DNA from 3 places in the Cellulosimicrobium sp. NPDC030954 genome. Region 2 is predicted to be linked to each of the others. Evidence: riboswitches for the same ligand, from Rfam matches in the RefSeq annotation. Region 2 holds a riboswitch; each other region holds the start of a gene.
What was found. Region 2 has a riboswitch for S-adenosylmethionine ahead of ACZ402_RS13245 (methylenetetrahydrofolate reductase). Riboswitches for the same ligand answer to the same signal wherever they lie in the genome.
Positions count from the first base shown of each region.

Region 1: another riboswitch for S-adenosylmethionine. It lies ahead of ACZ402_RS01275 (LLM class flavin-dependent oxidoreductase); the one in region 2 lies ahead of ACZ402_RS13245 (methylenetetrahydrofolate reductase).
Region 3: another riboswitch for S-adenosylmethionine. It lies ahead of ACZ402_RS11825 (hypothetical protein); the one in region 2 lies ahead of ACZ402_RS13245 (methylenetetrahydrofolate reductase).

Region 1 is NZ_JBVIFN010000001.1:298,714-305,787, reverse strand. It holds gene ACZ402_RS01300 (flavin reductase family protein) at 1-264, shown strand, start outside; gene ACZ402_RS01295 (hypothetical protein) at 362-766, opposite strand; gene ACZ402_RS01290 (hypothetical protein) at 928-1,410, shown strand; gene ACZ402_RS01285 (aldo/keto reductase) at 1,416-2,441, opposite strand; gene ACZ402_RS01280 (Dps family protein) at 2,706-3,191, shown strand; gene ACZ402_RS01275 (LLM class flavin-dependent oxidoreductase) at 3,261-4,415, opposite strand; SAM riboswitch class IV at 4,796-4,921, opposite strand; gene ACZ402_RS01270 (TetR/AcrR family transcriptional regulator) at 5,094-5,804, shown strand; gene ACZ402_RS01265 (MMPL family transporter) at 5,905-7,074, shown strand, end outside.
Region 2 is NZ_JBVIFN010000006.1:56,738-63,811, reverse strand. It holds gene ACZ402_RS13255 (ATP-binding protein) at 1-915, opposite strand, end outside; gene metE (5-methyltetrahydropteroyltriglutamate--homocysteine S-methyltransferase) at 954-3,437, opposite strand; gene ACZ402_RS13245 (methylenetetrahydrofolate reductase) at 3,470-4,465, opposite strand; SAM riboswitch class I at 4,629-4,731, opposite strand; gene ACZ402_RS13240 (hypothetical protein) at 4,833-5,147, opposite strand; gene ACZ402_RS13235 (hypothetical protein) at 5,243-5,506, shown strand; gene ACZ402_RS13230 (sodium/solute symporter) at 5,576-7,074, opposite strand, start outside.
Region 3 is NZ_JBVIFN010000005.1:77,025-84,098, reverse strand. It holds gene ACZ402_RS11840 (DEAD/DEAH box helicase) at 1-397, shown strand, start outside; gene ACZ402_RS11835 (3'-5' exonuclease) at 463-2,733, shown strand; gene ACZ402_RS11830 (nuclease-related domain-containing DEAD/DEAH box helicase) at 2,761-4,446, opposite strand; gene ACZ402_RS11825 (hypothetical protein) at 4,509-5,114, opposite strand; SAM riboswitch class IV at 5,181-5,296, opposite strand; gene ACZ402_RS11820 (hypothetical protein) at 5,308-6,162, opposite strand; gene ACZ402_RS11815 (hypothetical protein) at 6,402-7,074, opposite strand, start outside.

The sequences.
Region 1 (7,074 bases), on a different contig from region 2:
ACGAGCGGCATCGACCGGTTCGCCGACGGCGGCTGGTCCCGCCTCGGCACCGGCGAGCCCGTGATCGACGGCGCGCTCTCCTGGGTCCGGGGCCGCGTCGTGCAGCGCACGCCCGTCGGCGACTCCTACCTCGTCTCGCTGCGCGCGCTCGCGTCGAGCGTCGGCGCGGGCGGTGGCACCCGGCCCGGGGCGGCCGGCGCGCCGTCGCCCCTCGTCTACCACGACCGCACCTACCACCGGATCGGGGACCACTCGGCGCTCTGACCCCGAGCGGCGGGCACCAGGGGCGAGGGGCCCGACCGCGGACGCGCCGCCGTCGGGCCCCTCGTCCGTCCCGCGCCGCCCTTCACGGGTGGACCGGTCACCAGCTCCAGCCGCGCGCGCTGAGCTCGAGCTCCTCGCGGAAGCGTTCGTCGTCGCCCGTGCGGAACCCGGCCCGCAGCGGGGCGTCCTCGACCGAGAGCCCGGTGAGCCGGCACGCCTCCCGCAGCAGCGCGTCGTAGGCGCCCTGGACCGCGAGGTAGTGGTGAGCACGGGCGAAGACCTCCGGGTCCGCCTCGATGCGCCGCATCTCCGCCGCGAGCTCGCTCAGCCGCACCTGGAGCGCGAGCGTCGCGAGCGGGTCGGGGGGCGGCGGACGGCGCCGCAGCAGGTGCGGCCGGCTGGTCGTCCGGTGGCTCGGAGGGCGACCTGCGCGGCGCAGCACCCACCACGCGGCGGCGGCGGTGCACGCCGTCGCGCACCAGATCATGAGCAGCCACGACATCGGAGCCGACCTCTGCGCGGGGAGACCCACAGGACCCCTCCAGTCTAGGTCCGCGTGCCGCCCCGAGCCATGGGTCGCGCGCGCCATCCCCCCGGAGCGCGGCACGGCCGTACGATGCCGACGACGCGCGCCGAGGCGCGCCACGACGACGGGGGCCGCGCATGACGACAGCACGACGGCTGCGGACGATCGCGTTCCGCGGCCGGCTCTGGGCGGCCCTCGTGCTCCCGCTGTGCCTCGTGGCCGGAGCCGTCGCCGCGGGCGGCGGCCTGCTCATGGCGGGGTTCGTCGTCGCGGCGGTCCCGGTCGCCGGCCTGCTCGCGCTCCCGCCCCTGCTGGGGACGTGGGTCGGGCGCGTACGGACCGCCGACGACGTCCCGCTCCCCGACGCCGTCGTGACCGTCGCGCTGTGGGTCGTGACGGTCCCCGTCGGCTTCCTCCTGACGTACACCCAGCCGGTCCCGCTGGACGTCGCGACCCCTCCCGGGTATCACGCGGCCGAGCTCGCGAGCGCCGTCGTGGTGCCCGCGGTCCTCGTGCTCTGGGTCGCGCAGCTGGCCCTGGCGCTCGTCGGCGTCCGGGCACGGCGACGCGCGCCCGACGCCGCACCCGCCGGCCCGGGAGCCGCGACCCTGCCGGGCTGACCGGGTCAGCCGGCGAGAAGGTCCGCCTGCGGGTGCCGCACGCCCTGCACCGCCCCGCGCGGGATGGCGGCGCCGATCGCCGCGACGTCGTCCGGGGTGAGCCCGATCGAGGCCGCGGCGACGTTCTGCTCGAGGTAGGCGAGTCGCTTCGTGCCCGGGATCGGGACGACGTCCTCGCCCTGGGCGAGCAGCCAGGCGAGGGCGAGCTGCGCCGTCGTGACGCCGCGCTCCGCGGCGAGCTGCTCGAGGGTGCGCACGAGGCCGCGGTTGTGCTCGAACGCCTCGCCGGCGTACCGGGCGTGGGCGCGGCGCACGTCGTCCGCGGCGAAGCCGTCGGGCGCGTCCACGGTGCCGGTGAGGATGCCGCGGCCCAGGGGTGAGAAGGGCACGAACCCGACGCCGAGCTCGCGCAGCGCGGGCAGCACCTCGTCCTCCGGGTCGCGCGTCCACAGGGAGTACTCGCTCTGCACGGCCGTCACCGGGTGCACCGCGTGGGCGCGGCGCACCGTCGCGGCGGACGGCTCCGAGAGGCCGATGCCGCGGACCTTCCCGGCCTCCACGAGCCCCGCGAGCGCACCGACCGTGTCCTCGATCGGGACCTGCGGGTCGACGCGGTGCAGGTAGTACAGGTCGAGCCGGTCCGTGCCGAGGCGGCGCAGGCTCGCGTCGACCGCCGCGCGCACGTACGCGGGGCGACCGTCGACCCGCCGGCCGTCCGGGTGCCCGCCCGCGGGCGGGAGCCCGAACTTCGACGCGAGGACGATCTGGTCGCGGTGCGCCCCGAGTACCCGGCCGATCAGCTCCTCGTTGCGGCCGTGCCCGTAGACGTCGGCGGTGTCGATCAGCGTCACCCCGAGCTCGAGCGCACGTCGCAGCACGGCCTCCGCCTCGGTGGCGTCCGCGGGGCCGTACGCGTCCGTCACGGACATGCCGCCGAAACCGACGGCCGCGACGGTGAGGGCGGCGTCCCCCGCGCCGAGCGTGCGCTGGGGGAGGAGGTGCAGGGCGGCAGGGGCGAGGTCGTCGGTCATGACGCCAGCGGACCACTCCGGGCGTCGCTCGGCAAGGGCCGCGGCGGGTCCTCTCACCTGGCGAGAGAACGTGACGCGCACCCCTCGCGACGGGCACCATCGGCCCGTGTCGCCGTAGGTCAGGCACGCCTGTCCTTGCTGGCGGGAGCGGGGAATCCTACCTAGTCTGGAATCGTTCAAGAGAACGAGCCACGAGGACGGCACCGACGGAAGCCGGGTGACCGCCGCACGTTCCGGGAGACCCCCGAGAGAGCGAGGAGCACCATGTCCGCACCCACCATCCACCGCGCCACCGCCCGATTCGAGGCGTCGGAGACGCTCCGCGCCCACCTGCAGCGCGTGCTCGTCGCGCTCGTCGACCTGCACGTCCAGGGCAAGCAGGCCCACTGGAACGTCACGGGCCGCGGGTTCCGCGACCTGCACCTCCAGCTCGACGATGTCGTGGACGTCGCGCGCGAGCACAGCGACACCGTCGCGGAGCGCATGCGCGCGCTCCAGGTCGTGCCCGACGGCCGGACCGAGACCGTCGCGACGACGACCGACCTCTCGCCGTACCCGGCCGGCCTCGTGTCCGTCGGCGACACGGTCGACGCGATCGTCGAGCGCATCGCCCAGACCGTCGAGGTCGTGCGCGAGGTGCACGACGGCGTCGACGCCGAGGACCCCACGACCGCCGACATCCTGCACGAGATCATCGCCGACCTGGAGAAGCAGGCGTGGTTCCTCTCCTCGGAGAACCGCGAGGCCTGACGAGCCCGTCGGCCCGGGCGTCGTGGTCGCACGAGGCCCGGGCCGCACGGCCTGCGCCGAGGGGCTCGGTCAGGCGACCGCGACGTGCCGGGATGCTCGTCCGGAGAGACCGAGCGTGTCGCGCAGCGTCGTCCCGGGGTAGGCCGTGCGGAACAGGCCGGCCCCCTGCAGGAGGCGCACGACCCGGCCGACGATCGCGTCGAGGTCGGTGCTCAGGGACGACGGGCGCAGGAGGAAGCCGTCTGCCGCACCGGCGCGCACCCACTCCTCGGCCGTGACCGCGAGGTCGCGCGCCGTGCCGACGTGCGTGAGGGAGTCCGTGTCCCACGAGACGCCCTCGAGGTCCTCGATCAGGTCGAGGCGCGCCTGGGCGCTCGCACGCGTGTCGCCGATGACCACGTACGCGTCCACGAGGACCCGCAGGGCGTCGGGGTCGCGCCCCGCGTCTGCCGCGGCGGCGCGCACCTGCGCCCGCCGGGCGACAGCCTCGTCCAGCGTCGCCGCCCGCACCCGGACCACGTCCGCGCGGCGGGCCGCGAGGTCCAGCGACGCGGGCGTGCTCGCTCGCACGACGACGGGCGGCCGGCCCTGCGGCGGCCGCGGCGTGCTGGACGGCCCCGCGACCGCGAACCGGATGCCCTCGTGGTCGACGTGGCGGAGCTGCTCGCGATCACCGGGCCGGCCGGTCGCGACGTCGCGGGTCTCCGCGTCGTCCTCCCACGAGTCCCACAGCCGCGTGACGGCCTCGACGGCCGCGCCCGCCTCCGCGACGGCGCCGGGCTCGTCCTGCGCGCCGTCGGGCCCGGACGCCGCGGCCTCTGCCGGCGTGGTGGACCACCCGACCTGCCAGCCGGCGCGTCCAGAGCTCACGTGGTCGATCGTCGCGATCGCGGTGGACACGTGGAAGGGCTCGGTGTGCGTCGTCGTCACGGTCGGGACGAGGCCGATCCCCGCGCTGCGGGGCGCGAGGCGGGAGGCGACGAGCGCGGCGTCGAGCCGGCCCCGGACGGACCCGTCGCGGCTCGGCCGGAGCGTGAACGCGTCGTCGAGCGTGACGAGGTCGAGCAGGCCGCGCTGGGCGGTGGCGACGAGCTCGACGAGGCGCTTCCCGTCGAAGAGCCGCTGGGCCTGGGTGCCCACGGTCCGCCAGGCGGCGGGGTGCGCGCCGGCGTCGGTGAGGTCGACGCCGAGGTGGAGCGTGCGGGCGGGGCGGGGGTCGGACATCGCGAGGTTCCGTTCTCGGTGCTGCCAGCGCAGCGCCGACGCCGTCGCCGGTAGAGCGCCGACGACGCTCGGGGCGCGGCGGGTGCGGAGGTGGGCAGGGCTGCTCCGCCGCGGGGTGGCAGGACGGGGCGCGGGAAGCCGGGGGCGACGGGCCACGCGCGGGGCGCGCGGGCCTCTTCGGTGGCGGTTCGTCGTCAGCGACAACAGGTGGCGCGCGCGGGACCCGCGGTCCCGAGTGCGCGCGCGGCAGAGGCGCCCGCGGGTGGACGGGGGCACGTCGAGGCGTGCGCGGCGGTCACCGGGGTGCTCACCGCGGTGCTCACCGCGGTGCTCGACTCCCGCCGGTCCATCGTCCGTCTCCTTCGTGCCCGTCGCCGGGCTCCGCGTCCTTGCCCCGCGCCGCGCGTGGTCCGCGCGACGCGGGACCCGGTCCTCACCCGGGGCACCCCACCGCGCGGGAGGGTTGCCGTCCGACGAGCCGGGGCTTGGCGTCGGAGCTCATGACCATGTCCTGTGACCGGGGTACGTCGACCTCGGTTGCGCGGGAACTTACGAGCGGCCGCCGCAGGGTGTCAACGCGCCGAGGGGACCTTCCCACATACTGGACTTGATCGGTCAACTTTCTGCCGCCCGAGGCGCTGCTTGCACCGAGTGCATCGATGCACTTAGTGTCAAGAGGTGCCCCTCCCCTCCGCGACCGACCCGTCGGGCGTGCCCGTGACCGACCCGACGACGGGCTCCGCGCCCGCCCCCCCGACCGGCTCCTCCACCGACCGCCGCGCCGCGCTGCGCGCACGGCACCGGCGGGCGATCGTCGACGCGGCGGCGTCGCTCATGGAGGAGAACGGCGGCACCCGGTTCACCGTCGACGAGCTCGCGGCCCGCGCCGACGTCGCGCGGCGCACGATCTTCAACCACTTCGCGTCGCTCGACGACGTGGTGGTCGAGGTGTGCGAGGATGTGCTGGGCACCGTGGTCGACGCGCTCGGGGCGAGCGCGGCCGACCCCGGCACCGACCGCACGACCCCGCTCGACGACCTCACCGCGGCGCTCCGCGGCACCGACCTCGTCGGCCCGATGTCCTACCTCACGCGCGCACTCGGCGGCACCGCGACCGAGCCCACCCCGCGCGTCACGACGATGGTCGTGCGCACGTTCACCCACCTCGCCGAGCGCCTGGTCGCCGAGACCACGCGGCGGCACCCCGACGTCGACCCGCTCGAGATCGAGATGCTCGTGGGCGCGCTCATGGCCGGGGTCCTGGTGATCCAGCGACGCTGGTGGGCCGCGACCGGCGCCGCCGACGACGACGCCTCGCGCCGCGTCTGGGCGGACCTCCTCGACCACCTCGTCGGACGTGTGCGCGCGGGCTGGGCGCTCCCCGCCTGACGCCGCCCTCCTCCCCCGACCGACCACCACCCGGCCTGCACGCCGCACCGCTCACCGGACCGCCGACCGGACCGTCCCGGACTCCCACCGAAGGATCCTCATGGCTGAACTCCTCTACCGCCTCGGCCGCGCCAGCGCGCGCCGCGCGCGGACCGTCCTCGCTTCGTGGCTCGCGGTGCTCGTGCTGGCCGGGGCGGCGTTCGTCGCGTTCGGCGGCTCGCTCGCGAGCAGCTTCTCCATCCCCGGCACCCCGACCGCCGAGGTGACCGAGCGCCTGCAGACGGCGCTCCCGGAGGCCTCCGGCGGGAGCGGCACCGTCGTCTTCGTCACGGAGGACGGCTCCGCGTTCACGCCCGAGCAGGAGGCGGAGATCTCCGACCGCCTCGCCGCGGCGGAGGACGTCGACGGCGTCGAGACGGCCGTCGACCCGTTCGCCACGCAGGCCGAGCTGGCGGACCAGCGTCAGCAGATCGGGGACGGTCGCACCCAGATCGAGGCCGGGCGCACGCAGATCGAGGACGGTCGCGCCCAGCTCGCCGCGGGCCAGGAGCAGCTCGACGCCGCGCGGACCCAGCTCGACCAGGGCCAGGCCCAGCTCGACGCGGCGCGCGCGCAGGCCGAGGCCGCGGGCGCGCTCGACCAGGTGGCGCCCCAGCTCGACGCGCAGCAGGCCGAGCTCGACGCCGGGCGCGCCGAGCTCGACGCCCAGGCCGCGGCGCTCGACAAGCAGGTGACCGCGCTGGAGGACCAGAGCACGATGCTCGAGGAGCAGTCCGCGCAGCTCGAGCTCTCCGCACCGCTCCTCGAGATGGCGTCGGAGATCCGCATGGTGTCCGAGGACGGGAGCGCCGCCGTCGCGAGCGTCGCGTTCACCGAGCCGAACATGAGCATCGAGCAGCAGACCAAGGACGACCTCGTCGCGGTCTTCGCCGACGACCCGGTCGACGGCGTCCAGACGGACTTCTCGTCCGACATCACGCAAGGAGTTCCCCAGGTCTTCGGCGTCGGCGAGGCGATCGGCCTCGTCGTCGCGGCGATCGTGCTGATCGTCATGCTGGGCACGCTCGTCGGCGCGGGGCTGCCGATCCTCACGGCGCTCATCGGCGTCGGGATCGGCGCGCTCGCGGCGATGTCGCTGTCGGGCGTCGTCGAGATGTCGTCCGTGACGCCCGTGCTCGGCCTCATGCTCGGGCTCGCGGTCGGGATCGACTACTCGCTGTTCATCGTCAACCGCCACCGCCGCCAGCTCAAGCAGGGCGACGACGTGCAG
Region 2 (7,074 bases):
CAGGGTCTTGAGTGCCCGGGTCGTCGCGGTCTCCAGCGCCTTGCGTTCCGAGGAGTCCTGGATCGCGGAGAGCACGTCGCTGAACCCGGGGTTCGCCGTGTCGTCCGAGCCGATCGCCGCGAGCACCCGGTACGCGGCGGGTGCGTCGGGGAACTCGGCGTCGAGCGTGAGCCGCGCCGTCGTGACGAGCGGGCTGTAGGAGTCGGCGAGAGAGGCCCTGACGTACTCCTCGGGGCTCCGCCCTGACCTCGCGAGGTCGGTGAGCAGTCGCGGGTACCCGCCCGTGACGAGGTAGGCGTCGAAGGCGTCGAACGCGCTGCGGCCCGGGAGCGCAGACGCCACCTCGGCCGGGTCGAGCGGTGCGACGGCGCACGGGCGCAGGCGTCCGAAGAGGGGGCGACCGTGCGCCGACAGCTGTTCCATCATCGCGACGTCGGAGCCGATGAGGACCAGCAGGATCGGTAGCTTCTCCAGCGTCCGGTCCCACTGGGCCTGCAGCTCGCCCTCGAGGGCCGGGTCGGCGGCGACCATCCACGGGAACTCGTCGAGAACGGCGATCACAGGTCCGGACCGTGCTGCGACGGACAGGCGGCCGAGCCATTCCCGCCACGAGGCGGCCGGAGCCTGGGTCAGGAGGTCGGCGTCCGGCAGCGGACGGCGAGATTCGACGATCGCTCGGGTGGCGTCGTCGAGCTGGCGCCGCACCGATGACCCGTAGACGCCGGGGACGTAGACAGACGGCACCTCCGCCGACTCGACGAACTGTTCGACCAGGGTGGACTTGCCGACGTGTCGTCGCCCGCGCAGCGCGACGATCTGTCCGGTCCCGTGGCTGACCACGGCATCGAGATGCGACTGGAGAGCGTTCGTGCTCGTCGTACGGCGCACCAGACCTTCATCGAAGGTAGCAGACATGCGATGAAGCATACATCGCATGTCTGCTATCTCCTGGGTCAGGCGAAGGTCGCGCGAACCGCCCTCGCCGCCGCGACGAGGTGCTCGAGCGACGGCACGGTCTCCTCGTAGCGGCGGGTCTTGAGGCCGCAGTCGGGGTTGACCCACACGACCTTCGGGTCGATCGACTTCACAGCGAGCTCCAGCAGCTCCGTGACCTCCTCGGCGGAGGGCACGCGCGGGCTGTGGATGTCGTAGACGCCCGGCCCGATGCCGCGCGCGTACCCGGCGTCGCGCAGCTCCGGCACGATCTCCATGCGCGAGCGCGCCGCCTCGACCGACGTCACGTCGGCGTCGAGGCCGTCGATCGCGCCGATGACCTCGCCGAACTCCGAGTAGCACAGGTGCGTGTGGATCTGCGTCGCCGCCGCCACGCCTGACGTCGCGAGCCGGAACGAGCCGACCGACCAGTCGAGGTACGCAGGCTGGTCGGCCTTGCGCAGCGGGAGCAGCTCGCGCAGCGCGGGCTCGTCGACCTGCACGATCCCGATGCCCGCGGCCTCCAGGTCCGCGATCTCGTCGCGCAGCGCGAGGCCCACCTGGTTCGCGGTGTCGCCCAGTGGCTGGTCGTCGCGCACGAACGACCACGCGAGGATCGTCACCGGCCCGGTGAGCATGCCCTTGACCGGCTTCTCGGTGAGCGACGCCGTGTACGACGACCACTCGACCGTGATCGGCGCCGGGCGCGTCACGTCGCCCCACAGGATCGGCGGGCGCACGCAGCGCGACCCGTACGACTGCACCCAGCCGTTCGCCGTGACCGCGAACCCGTCGAGGTGCTCCGCGAAGTACTGCACCATGTCGTTGCGCTCGGGCTCGCCGTGCACGAGCACGTCGAGGCCCAGCTCCTCCTGGAGCGCGACCACGCGCGCGATCTCCTCGCGCATCGCGGTCGTGTAGTCCGCGTCCGCGAGCTCGCCCTTCGTCCACAGCGCGCGGGCGCGGCGGATCTCCGGGGTCTGCGGGAACGAGCCGATCGTCGTCGTCGGCAGCGGCGGCAGGTTCAGGCGCTCCTGCTGCGCGGCCGCACGCTCGGCGTAGTCGCCGCGCGCAAAGTCCGCCTCGGTGAGCGCGGCGGCGCGCTCGCGCACCGCGGGCACGACGACGCCGCTCGCCGCGGCGCGTGACGCCACCGCTGCGCGGGACGCCTCGATCTCGGCCGCGACGCCGTCGCGACCCTCCGTGAGCGCGCGGGCGAGCGTCGCGACCTCGCCCACCTTCTGGTCCGCGAACGCGAGCCAGTCGCGCAGGCGCGGGTCGAGCGTCGTGCCCGACGCCGCCCCCGCCTCGGCGAACGTCTCGTCCTCCACGTCGTGCGGCACGTGCAGCAGCGACGTCGACGTCCCGACGGCGACCGCGCCCGCCCCGAGGTTGCGTGCGGCATCGAGCACGTCGAGCTTCGCGGAGAGGTCGGCACGCCAGATGTTGTGCCCGTCGATCGCGCCGACGACGATCGTCTTCGACACGAGGTCGTCGTAGGGCGAGTCCGGGAGGTCTGCCCGGACGGCGTCGATCGCGATCGCTTCGACGTCCGTTCCCGCGAGCGTCGCCAGGAAGTCGTGGGTCCCGCCGTCGGCGTCGACCGACGTCTCCAACCCGCCGAACGGCGTCGCGACGAGGATCGCGGGCCGCGCGTCCTGCGCCGAACCCGGGATCTCTCCCGACCCGGCGGCCTCCGTGGGGAGCGACCCCGGGTTCGGCACTGGGCGGAGGTCGGTCGCGAGGGTGCGGTAGGCCGACTCCACCGCTGCCGCGAGCTCCGTGAACGGCACGTCGACCGAGTCGGTGACGAGGATCGGCTCGTCGAGCTGGACCCACGGCGCACCGGCGGCGGCGAGCGCGCGCAGCAGGTCGGCGTAGGCGGCGACGACGTCGTCCAGGCGGTCGAGGGGCGAGTAGCCCGAGGGGGCGTCTTCGGCGGCCTTCGAGAGCGCGAGGAACGTCACCGGCCCGACGACGACGGGCCGCGTCACGACGCCGGCCTCCTTGGCCTCGACGAACTCGCGCACGATGCGGTCGTCGACGAACCGGATCGGGGTGTCCGGGCCGATCTCGGGCACGAGGTAGTGGTAGTTGGTGTCGAACCACTTGGTCATCTCGAGCGGGGCGTCGTCGCCCTGGCCGCGCGCGACGGTGAAGTAGCCCGCGAGGTCGAGGCGGCCGGCGTCGTCGGTGAGCGACGCGAACCGCGACGGGACCGCGCCGAGCGAGGCGGCGACGTCGAGCACCTGGTCGTAGAAGGAGAACGACCCGGGGACCGCCGCGTCGTCGGCACCGAGGCCGAGGTCCACGAGCCGGCGCGCGGTCGCGAGGCGCAGCTCGCGGGCCGTGGCCTCGAGCTCGTCGGCGCTCGTGCGCCCGGCCCAGAACGCCTCGACGGCCTTCTTGAGCTCGCGGCGACGCCCGATGCGGGGGTAGCCGAGCACGGTGCCGGCGGGGAAGCCGGCCTGGATCTGGGTAGGGGAGGGTACGGAAGTGGTCATGATCGAAACCTCTTGCTGGTCCGGAGGACCGGTCAGACGGGCGTGCCGTGCGTGGCGGCGCTCGTCGTGGGCAGGGAGGTGCCGGTGACCCACGGCCCGCTGGCCAGGTCCGGGACGAGCGGGGCGGCGGCAGCGCTGGCGCTGCCTCCCGTCCCGGCCGACCCGCCGCCGAGGCGGACACCCTCGAGCAGGTCAAGAGCGGCGCGGTGCTTGTTGAACGTGTACACGTGCAGACCGGGCGCACCCGCGTCGAGGACGCGCTGCGCGAGGTCGACCGAGTACGCGATCCCGTAGGCGTGCTGCGCCTCCGGGTCGGGCAGGGCGTCGAGCGCGTCCAGCAGGTGCTGGGGCGCGCGCACGCCCGTGAGCTCCTCGACGCGGCGGAGCCGCGCGGGCTCCGTCGTGGGCAGCAGCCCGGCGAGGATGGGGATCGTCACGCCGGCCGCGCGGGCCTCGGCGACGAAGTCGGTGTACGACGACGCGTCGTAGAAGAGCTGCGTGATCGCGAAGCTCGCGCCGGCCTGCTGCTTCTGCCACAGGCGGCGCACCTCCTGCGTGCGCGTCGTGCCGGCGGCGGGGTTGCCGTCGCAGAACGTCGCGACGGCGATCGTCAGCGGCCGGGCCGCGCCGCGCAGCGCCGCGGCCGGGTCGGCCGCGCAGCGCGATGCCTCGACCTCGCGCAGGAGCGCGACGAGCTCGGTCGACGACCGCACGCCGTCGGGCGCCGGCTGCCAGTCCGGCTGGTCGCGCGGCGGGTCGCCCCGCAGCGCGAGGAAGCTGCGCACGCCCTCGTCGAGGAAGTCGGAGATGACCTCCTCGACGTCCTCGCGCGACGCCCCGACGCACGTGAGGTGCGCGATCGGCAGCACGGGCGTGCCCTGGAGCAGCCGCCCGACGACCTGGCGAGCCGTCGCACGGTCGGTGCCCGCCGCCCCGTACGTCACGGACACGAAGTCGGGGTGCGTCGCGACGAGACGGCGTGCCGTCTCCCAGAACTTGGGCGCCGCGTCCGGGCGCCGCGGGGGCATGAGCTCGAACGAGACCGTCGGCCGTGCCGCCCCGCCGTGGGCCTGCCCGACGGCGTCCGCGACGCTCACGACGTCGCCTCGCCCGGGGTGCGTGCGTGCGCGACCGCCGTCGGGCACGTGCTGCCCGGACGGTGCGCGAAGGATGCCTCTGAGACCATTAGTCGCTCCATCGACCCTGGCGTTAGCACCTTTGTCCTCGGGAGGCTTCCGTCGGCGGGTTGCTGCGGTGTCGTCGAGCCAGGACTCTCGACCGCTCTGGATGGTTGGCACGATCCTACGACCCATCCGACATGCGGTCGAGAGTGACCGCTTGCTGAGACGGGCGACATCGGTCCCCGTGTCGGACGGACCGCGCCACCAGGCTCGCTCAGGTGCGATCTCGCTGCCACAGCATCTCGACGCCCAGGACGATCGCGCACACGACACCCAGCGTCCCGGGGACCGCCACGAACGCGACGTGGATCGGGCTGTCCTCGTCCGGAAGGAAGAGATCGATCCAGCCCAGCGAGAGGGCCAGGGCCGTCGAGACCCCGCCCAGGCGCGACGACCACGAGAACAGGTGGCTGTGCCAGGGAGCGTCATCCTGCGTGTCTCGGGTCCGCACGTCGATGCTGAAGAAGATCAGCAGAGCGGCGAGGAAGGAGATGAGCGAGACCATCTCGGCGGAAGGCATCGGCTGCATGCGATCGGACCATACCTCCGTGGTGCGTACTTGGCCCGCCGGCAGTGGTTACGGTGAGCCGACAGCCTCAGACAGCGACGAACCGAGGAGCCCGCGTGTACGCCACCCCGACCCGCCCGATGACCCAGGACGAGCTCGACCGGATCTGCCGGGTGTGGGCCGACTGCGGCAGCGACGACCCCACCGACCGGTGGCTCGAGCTGTGGGACGGCGGCGACGCCGACGACCACCCGGAGCAGCGCGACGCGATCGTCGCGATCGCACGGGAGGTCGGCCTGGAGGCCGCGGTCGAGGACGGCGTCCTGCGCGTGCAGAAGACCCAGCAGCTCCACGACGAGATCGGCGCGCGCTGGATCTGACCAGGTCAGGGCTCCTGCGCTACAGATTTCACGCTTTCCACGCTACAGATCTCAGGCTTCACACCGTCGTCAACGACGCCGGAGCTCCGGCACGTGCAGGCGCCGCAGGAACCTGTCGGTGCGCAGGGGCGGGCCGTGCCGGTCGAGGAGCGACACGACGACGACGGTCGCGGTCGCGAGCGGGATGGTCCACGCCGCGGGCTGGGCGAGCAGGGCACGCACGACGCCGGGGACGCCGTCGGCTGCATCCCCGGTCGGGCCGGCACCGTAGCCCGCGGCGACGAGCGCGGACGAGGCGAGCAGCGCCGTCGCGCACAGGACGGACCCCACGACCATCCCCGCCACCGCGCCGCGTGCGGTGAGGCGGCGCCACCACACGCCGAGCAGGATCACCGGCGACAGCGCGGAGGCGGCGAACACGAACACCGTCCCGACGCTCGTCACGAGCCCCTGCGGGATGGTGACGAGCGCGAACGCGAGCGGGATGAGCGTGCACGCGACCGCCGACCAGCGGAACGAGCGCACGGTCCCGCCGAACAGGTCCTGGCTCACGACGCCCGCGAGCGCCACGACCAGCCCCGACGACGTGCCGAGGAACGCGGCGAACGCCCCGGCGACGACGAGCGCGGCGAGCAGCTCGCCGCCGAGCCCGGGGACGAGGCGGGTCGGCAGGGTGAGCACGACGGTGTCCGCGACGCCGGGCGTCGCGAGGTCGGGCGCGACGACCCGGGCGACGAGCCCGAGCGTGCTGGACACCATGTAGAACACGCTGATCATCACGAGCACGACGACGGTCGTGCGGCGGGCCGAGCCGCCGTCGGGCGAGGTGTAGAAGCGCACGAGGACGTGCGGCAGGCCGGTCGTGCCGAGCAGCAGCGCGAGCAGGAGCGACACGGTCGCGTACGCGTCGAGGCCGCCGGGCCCGGCGTCGTGCGGGAACACGGCGGCGGGGTCGAAGGTCACGCTGGCACCCCCGGGCTCGAACGCGCCGCCGAGCGCCATGAGCACGAACACGAGGGGCAGCGCGAGCGCGGTGAGCTTGACCCAGAACTGGAACGCCTGGACGAACGTGATGGAGCGCATGCCGCCCGCCGCGACGACGGCGCTCACGACGACCGCGATCCCCACCGACCCGACCCACGGCGGGACGGGCGCGACGCTCGTGATGACGAGCGCCGCGCCGTGGAGCTGCGGCACCACGTAGAGCCACCCGATGACGAGCACGAGCACGCTCGTGACGCGGCGCGCGACGACGGAGTCGAGCCGGGCGTGGACGAAGTCGGGGATCGTGTACGCGCCGCTGCGGCGCAGCGGGCCCGCGACGAACAGCAGGACCAGCAGGTAGCCGGCCGCGTACCCGACGGGGAACCAGAACGCCTCGGCGCCCGAGAGCAGGACGAGCCCCGAGAGGCCCAGGAAGGTGCCCGCGGACAGGTACTCGCCGCTGATCGCCGACGCGTTCCACACCGGCCGCACCGTGCGCGACGCGACGAAGAAGTCGCTCGTGGTGCGCGAGATGCGCAGGCCGTAGAACCCGATGAGCCCCGTCGCGAGCAGGAGCAGCCCGA
Region 3 (7,074 bases), on a different contig from region 2:
AGACCTCCCGCTGCGGGTCGTCACCCGGTCCACGCTCACCGGGCAGTCCATCGCCCCACCGTCCGCAGCCGATGCGGAGGCGAGCAGCCGGGTCGAGTCCGCACTCGCCGTCGTCCTCGAAGCCCACCCGGCCTGGCAGACGGCCCACACGATCGCGACCGCCGTCGAACGGGAGCTGCTCCAGCAGCTCCTGCCGCTCGCGGCCGACGGCGTGGAGGCCCCGACCATCGGCGACGAGTTCGGCGACGGCGTACCCCTGTCGTTGTCGTGGCCGGACCGTAAGGTGACCGTGCAGACGGACGCACTGGACGCCGCGACGCTCACCCAGCTCGACGCCGAGGGGTGGACGGTGCTCGGGCCCGACGCCGACGTCATCCGCACCGCCCTGACCGGCTGACCGGCAGCCTGCTTCGACCGCACTGCCAGCGACACCCGACCCACCGACCCCGGAGAACAGCACCGATGCCGCAGATCATCCTCGGACCGTCGTTCGGCAAGCTCGACGGCGCCGTGCGCAAGGCCGCGTACGCGTTCCTCGAGAAGCTCCAGGAGAGCGACGCCACCCCGGGCCTGCACATCGAGCCGATCAACGGTTCGGCCGACCCTCGAGTCCGCACCGGACGGGTCAACGACTTCTGGCGTGCCCTGCTCGTCAAGGTCCAGGGTCAGGCCGCGGAGGCGCACTACGTCTACCTCGGCACGTATCCGCACGACGAGGCGATCGCCCGCGCCAAGACCGCCGTGGTCCGCGTCAACCCGCGCAACGGCATCGCCGAGCTGGTCGAGGCCGCCGCGGCCGACACCACGACCGCAGCGACGGATCCCGCCGCGCCCCGGACCGGACGCGCCCGGCCCCAACCCGAGGACGTCGACCTCACCACGTACCCGCTCCTCCAGACGCAGGGCGTGTCCGTCGCCGACCTCGTCGACCTCGGGATCGACGCCACGATCGCGGACGCCGCCCTGACGGTCGAGACCGAGGACGAGCTGCTCGCGCTCGCGGGACGGGCGCCCGCGACCTGGCAGGGGGACGCCCTGCTCGACCTCGCCACCGGTGCAGGCCTCGCGACCGTGCGGGACAAGCTCGGCCTGACAGTCCCCGCCGTCGAGCCCGACCCCGAGAGCGACGACCAGCTTCTCGACGCCCTCAAGCAGCCTGCGGCGCAGATGGACTTCGCGTTCATCGAGGACGACGCGGCCCTGCGTGCAGCGATCGAGGACGACAACTTCGGCCGCTGGCGCGTCTTCCTCCACCCCGAGCAGCGCGACCACGCCTTCAAGAACCGGTCCGGCTCGTTCCGGCTCTCGGGCGGAGCCGGAACCGGGAAGACGGTGGTCCTCCTCCACCGCGCACGACACCTCGCGAGGAAGAACCCGGCGGCCCGCGTCGTCCTCACCACGTACAACCGGACCCTGGCGTCGTCACTGGAGGAGACCCTCCGGCTCCTCGACCCGACGCTCCCGATCGCGAAGAACCTCGGGGACCCCGGGGTGTACGTCGCCGGTGTCGACGCGCTCTCCCGCCGCGTGATCGCGAAGGCCGAGGACGTCCACGTCGCGTCGGCCGCCTGGGGCGAGACGGTCGCGTCCGTCCTCGGCCCGCGCTCGCCCTACGTCCTCGACCTCACCCCGGCCGCCCGGTGGGAGGCGGCACTCGCGTCCGTCGGCGCCGACCTCGCACCTGAGCTGCGGAGCCAGGCGTTCCTCCAGGCCGAGTACACGACGATCGTCGTCCCCCACCGCATCACGACACGGGACGAGTACCTGCGCGTCCGTCGCCCGGGACGCGGCGTCGCGCTGAGCAGGGTCCAGCGCATGGCCGTGTGGCGCGTCGTCGAGGCCTACCGCGCGTCCGCGGACGCCGCGGGATCGACCGACTGGGACGAGAAGGCGATGGTCGCCGCGACGCACCTCGACGCCCAGGCCGCGGCCGGGGTGCCGCGCGTCGCGGACCACGTCCTCGTCGACGAGGCGCAGGACCTCGCACCCGCCCGCCTCGTCTTCCTGCGGGCACTCGTCGCCCAGGGACCGGACGACCTCTTCCTCGCCGAGGACTCGCAGCAGCGCATCTACGGGCAGAAGGTCGTGCTGTCCCGGTACGGGATCAACATCGTCGGCAGGTCCCGGCGCCTCACCCTCAACTACCGCACGACCGCACAGGTGCTGCGCTACGCCGTCGGCGTGCTGGCCGGGGAGGACTGGATCGACATGGAGGCGGGAGACGCGGCCGCCACCGGCTACCGATCCGCGCGGTCCGGGCCCGCGCCCCGAGAGGTCCGGGCGTCCTCGCTCCTCGACGAGTACGAACAGGCTGCCGAGCTCGTCCGCGGCTGGCGCGACGCCGGGGACGCCCCCGAGACGATCGGCGTGCTCGTCCGCACCAAGAACACCGGCGACAAGGTCGTCCACGCGCTGAGCGAGCGCGGCGTCAAGGCGAAGTTCATCCAGGACGACGCCGCGACCGGGACCGGGAGCGTGCTCGTCATGACCATGCACCGCTCCAAGGGCATGGAGTTCAAGCGCGTCATCCTGTTCGGCGTCTCGTCGGACGAGCAGGGCTGGGGCTACGGGTTGTCGGCCCTGCCGGAGGCCGATCGCGCCGACGGCGAGCTGCGCGAGAGGTCCCTGCTCTACGTCGCGGCGACCCGTGCACGCGACGAGCTGGTAGTCCTGTGGAACGGTCGCCGCAGCGACCTGCTCCCCGCCCACGCCGAGGCGGCAACCGTCTCCTGACCGTTTCCCGGCCGGGGGCGGGCGCCGTCAGGCGTCCGCCCCCGACCCGACGGGTGCCCAGGCCTCCGCTTCCGTGAGCCGTCGTCGCACGGCCTCTCCCCCGACGCCCTCGATCCACGACCGGTCGCCGACGACGACGAGCAGCGAGCGGGCGCGTGACAGGCCGGTGTAGAGCATCTCGCGGGCTCGCGCCTCGTCCCGCACGCCGTTGACGGACAGGACGACCGCAGGGCGTTCGAGGCCCTTGAACCCGAGGACGTGCCCGAAGAACACGTCGTCCTCCGCGAAGAACGCGTCCCAGTAGGCGGCGTACCCGCCGAGGGTGACCTCGTTGACCTGGGCGGGGTGGCGCCGGCCCGTGGCCAGGAGCGCGACCTGGCCGGGGTTCCACCCTTCGTCGAGCAGCGCTTCGACGGCGTCGTCGGCGGCTTCCACGGCTGCGGCGGCGGGCACGTCGACGATCCGTACGCGGGGGCCGTTCATCCCTCGTGGGGTGAGGGTGTCGGGTGAGAGCGCGCCGAACACCTGGGCGATCTGCTTCGTGGAGCGCAGGTTCTCGCGCAGTGTCACGGGGACGAGCTGGAGCGGTACGTCGGCGGCGCGGGGGAAGACCCGTTGCGCGTCGTCGAGGAAGACGTAGAGGCCTCCCTCGTCCGGGTCGCGCAGGCACCGCAGGAGCGACGGCCACCAGAGGTCGCCGAAGTCCTGCGCCTCGTCCACGACGACGGCGTCGAACAGGTCCGTCGACGGACGCTCGCCCGCGAGCCGGCCGAGCTCGGTCGGCAGGTGCCGCTCCCAGTAGTCCGGGTCGTCGTCGGCGCCGCGCTCGGCGCCCCAGCTCAGCGGCAGGTCGTGGAACAGTCCCACGTAGGCGGGACGGTCGCGCGCCGGCCACGTCTGGGTGACGCGTTCGAGGTAGCGCCCGAGCCCCCGCGAGTAGCAGAGCAGGGCGACGCGCTCACCCGCCCGCGCACGCCGGCGCGCCTGCTCGAGCGCGAGCCACGTCTTGCCCGCCCCCGCGCCGCCGACGACCCTCATCCGGCGCACCTCGGAGAGCGCGTCGAGCACGCGGGCCTGGTCGCGGGTCATCTGCTCCAGGCGCGTCTCGTGCTCCAGGGCGAGCGACAGGTGCTCCGTCTGGCTGGGGAAGCCACCGGCGAGCGAGTCCACGAGGGCGGGGACGTCGTCGACCGCGAGCCCGGCATGGCCCTGGCCGTGCCGCTCGACGGCGCGCTTCACCCGCTCGGCGACGCCGCCCGACCGCTCCAGGTCGCCGCGGTCCACGAGCATGTCCCGCGGAAGGTCGACCGTCTCCCAGTCGCGCGGGACGTACCGGTGCGGGAACGCCACGAGGTGCGCGGTGCGCGCCTCTGCGGCCCACAGGTCGCGACGGCGCAGCAGGGCCTGCAGCGCGTGCCGAGCACCCTGGACCTGGCGCACCGGGTCGATGCGGTGCCGCCGGGGACCGTTGCCCTGGAACCAGGTGCCGTCGACCCGGTCGATGTGCCCGCCCTTGACCTCGATCGCGGCGAGCCCGACCCCTGGCCAGGCGACGAGGACGTCGATCTCGTACTCCTGCTCGTCCTCCTGCACGTGCACCCCGTGGAACAGCACGACGTCGTCGGGGAGCTGTTCGCGCAGCGCGTCCCACACGGCGCGCTCGGCGCCGCCGTCGTCGGGGAACGTCGGGTCGGGCGGGAACGCGAGCGGCATGTGCCGTTCGTACCGCACCGTGCCGACGACGTCACGGGTCTGACGACCTGCGGTCTCCCGCGTCACGGGATTTCACCCGCTGCGACGGCCACGGGGCTCGCGGGGTGCACGGCCCGTGCCCACGCGAGGAACGCGGCGCGGCGGGACACGGAGTCCGGCCCGCCGCCACCGCGGGTGCGCCAGTGGTCGAGTCGCGCAAAGTGCCGCACCGTCATGGGTGGCTGGGGCTCGACCCGGCGGTCGGGCTTCCTGTCCCAGAACGGTGCGTTCGTGTCGAGCTCGACGACGCCGAGGCCGCTCTCGCGCGCGCGCCGCCACCGCGTCGGGAACACGAGCGTGACGTAGGCCTCCATGCGCCGCAGCGTCTGGTGGTCCTGCGTGATCCCGGTCAGGGGTTCGGCACCGAGCGACGTGGCGATCGCGGCGTCGATCTTCTGGCACGCGTCGCACACGCGCCGCTCGATGTGGAAGCGGCTCGTCATCTGGACGCGTTCGCTCAGGCAGACGTGGCAGAGACGCAGGAACGGGTTGAACGAGCACCCGCGCGACGGGACCGGGCGCGGGTGCCCGGTGTGGACCGGGCACACGAGGTGCCCCTCGTCGCTCACGAGCAGCTGGCACGGGTCGTCGGTACGGACCCACAGGGTCATGGTCGGGGTCGGGTTCATCGGAGCAGCCCTTCGGTCAGGGCCGACGGCACCCGGGCGCGCAGCAACGCACCGAGGCGGACGTCGACCTCGCACTTCCCTGACCGTTCGGCCAGGGCCGGTCTTCCTCCTGGGGCACCGTGCGCGAGGGGCGCGGTTGCCGGACCGGCACGCGGAGGGCGTCTCGCCGGTCACTCGTGACCTGGGCAGATGTCTACCTCACCCGCTGATCGGACGCAACCTCGCTCCCCGGGCTGGCCGGGCCGTGCACCGGCCGGAGCGGCTCCAGACCGGGGTGATCTCTCAGCGCCTGCTCACCGTGCGTCCTGTACAGGGTCATCACCGCGGCGAAGGGGGCGTGGTCGCCGGTGAGCAAGAGCGGCTCGGTCGAGGAGAACTGGCAGACGAGGGCCCACCCGCCGGGTTCGGGGAACACCGCCGTCATCGCGGAGTAGTCGAACGACAGCCATCGCCCATGCACCTGGACCAGCAGCCGGTGGTTGCTCACGACGAGCCGGGAGACGCAGCGCTCACGCCACTGCTCTCGGGCCTGCGCCTGGGCGGCGCTGCGCTCGGCGGCGTTGGCGATCGCCGTCACGGCAAGGCCGGTGAGGACGAACGACGGCCGCCCGTAGTAGAACCCCGACGTCTGCGTGTAGCTGACAGTCGTCCCGTAGTAGCGCGCGTACCCGGCGGGCACGTCGCAGAAGAACTCCTCGCCCGCGTACGGGACGACGTCCCACACCCGCAGCGTGGGCGGAACCTCCCGCGCGAGGAGATGCCGGTGCAGGCCCTGGGCGTTCGCCCACGCGTGCGCGGCGGCGTCGCGCCGGCCGATCTCGGCACGCTCGGTCGCAGAGAACCGACCGCGGCTGCGCCGGTGCTCCCGGAATGTCCTGGCGCCCTTTGCGATCGCGACAGCGAGCAGGGCGACCGGCCCGAGGAACGCCACGGCGACCACCAGGAGCACGAGGAACGCCCACGCCCCGTGGTAGAGCTCGTGCCGGTTGAGCGCGTCGAGGGCGAGGACGCAAGCGAGGAACACGGCGGGTGCGGCGACGAGCGGCACGACCCATCGTGCGTGCCGCCGGACTCGTCCCGCCCTCGCCGCCGCGCGCGGATCCTCCATGAAGCAGCCCCCTGCTCACGTCGTGCGTCGGGTACTCACCCGCCGTCTCTGGAGGCACGGTAGTCGACTCTCTGAAGGCAGGGAGTCGACGACCGCGTCGTCTCGCCTCGGCGGCCCACAGCCGGAGCTGCACCGCAGGACGGGCCGCACCTCGCGGCCCGTCCCACGGCGTCGGACCTTCAGCGCGCGACGACGGCGCCTCCCAGCGGGCCTGCCGTGGGCTGGATCTCGCGCGCGTAGCAGTAGAACCCGGGCACGCGCGCTCCGGACCGGAACGTCACCTTGTTGAGCTGGCCACTCTGGCTCGCGATGACGGTCCACGGGAGAGGTCCACCCGCGGCCGCATCCACGAGCTGCTGCAGCGCCGCGCGCGACGAGTCCGCGTTGAGGTAGACCGGCACGCCGCGCACGGTCGCCCAGACGACGGCGCGTCCACCGAACGTCCCCACGTCGGCCAGCGTCGGCGCGCCCGTCGCGAGCACCGACCGCACGTGCTCCAGCAGGTGCGGCTCGTCGAACGGGTCGTCCTTCGTCCCGCGCGGGGCGGGCCGCACCGGTGCGGGCACAGGGCTGCGACGACCGGTCGGAGTGCTCGCGCGCCCCGGCGCGGAGCCACCTGCCGCCGCACGGTCCGCCTCGGTGTACGCGGCGTGCTGGTCGCGCGCGGCAGCGGGCGCCGCGCCGGCCCACACGGCTCCACGCATCGCGGCCATGCTGCGCGACGTCGCGGCGTACGCCTGGTCGACGTTCGCCGTGTCGTACGTGAGCGACCGCTCGCGCTTCACGCCGAGCGACGCGCCGACCTCGATCGCGTCCTGGTTGGCGCCCATGTAGAGGAACGTCCATCCGAAC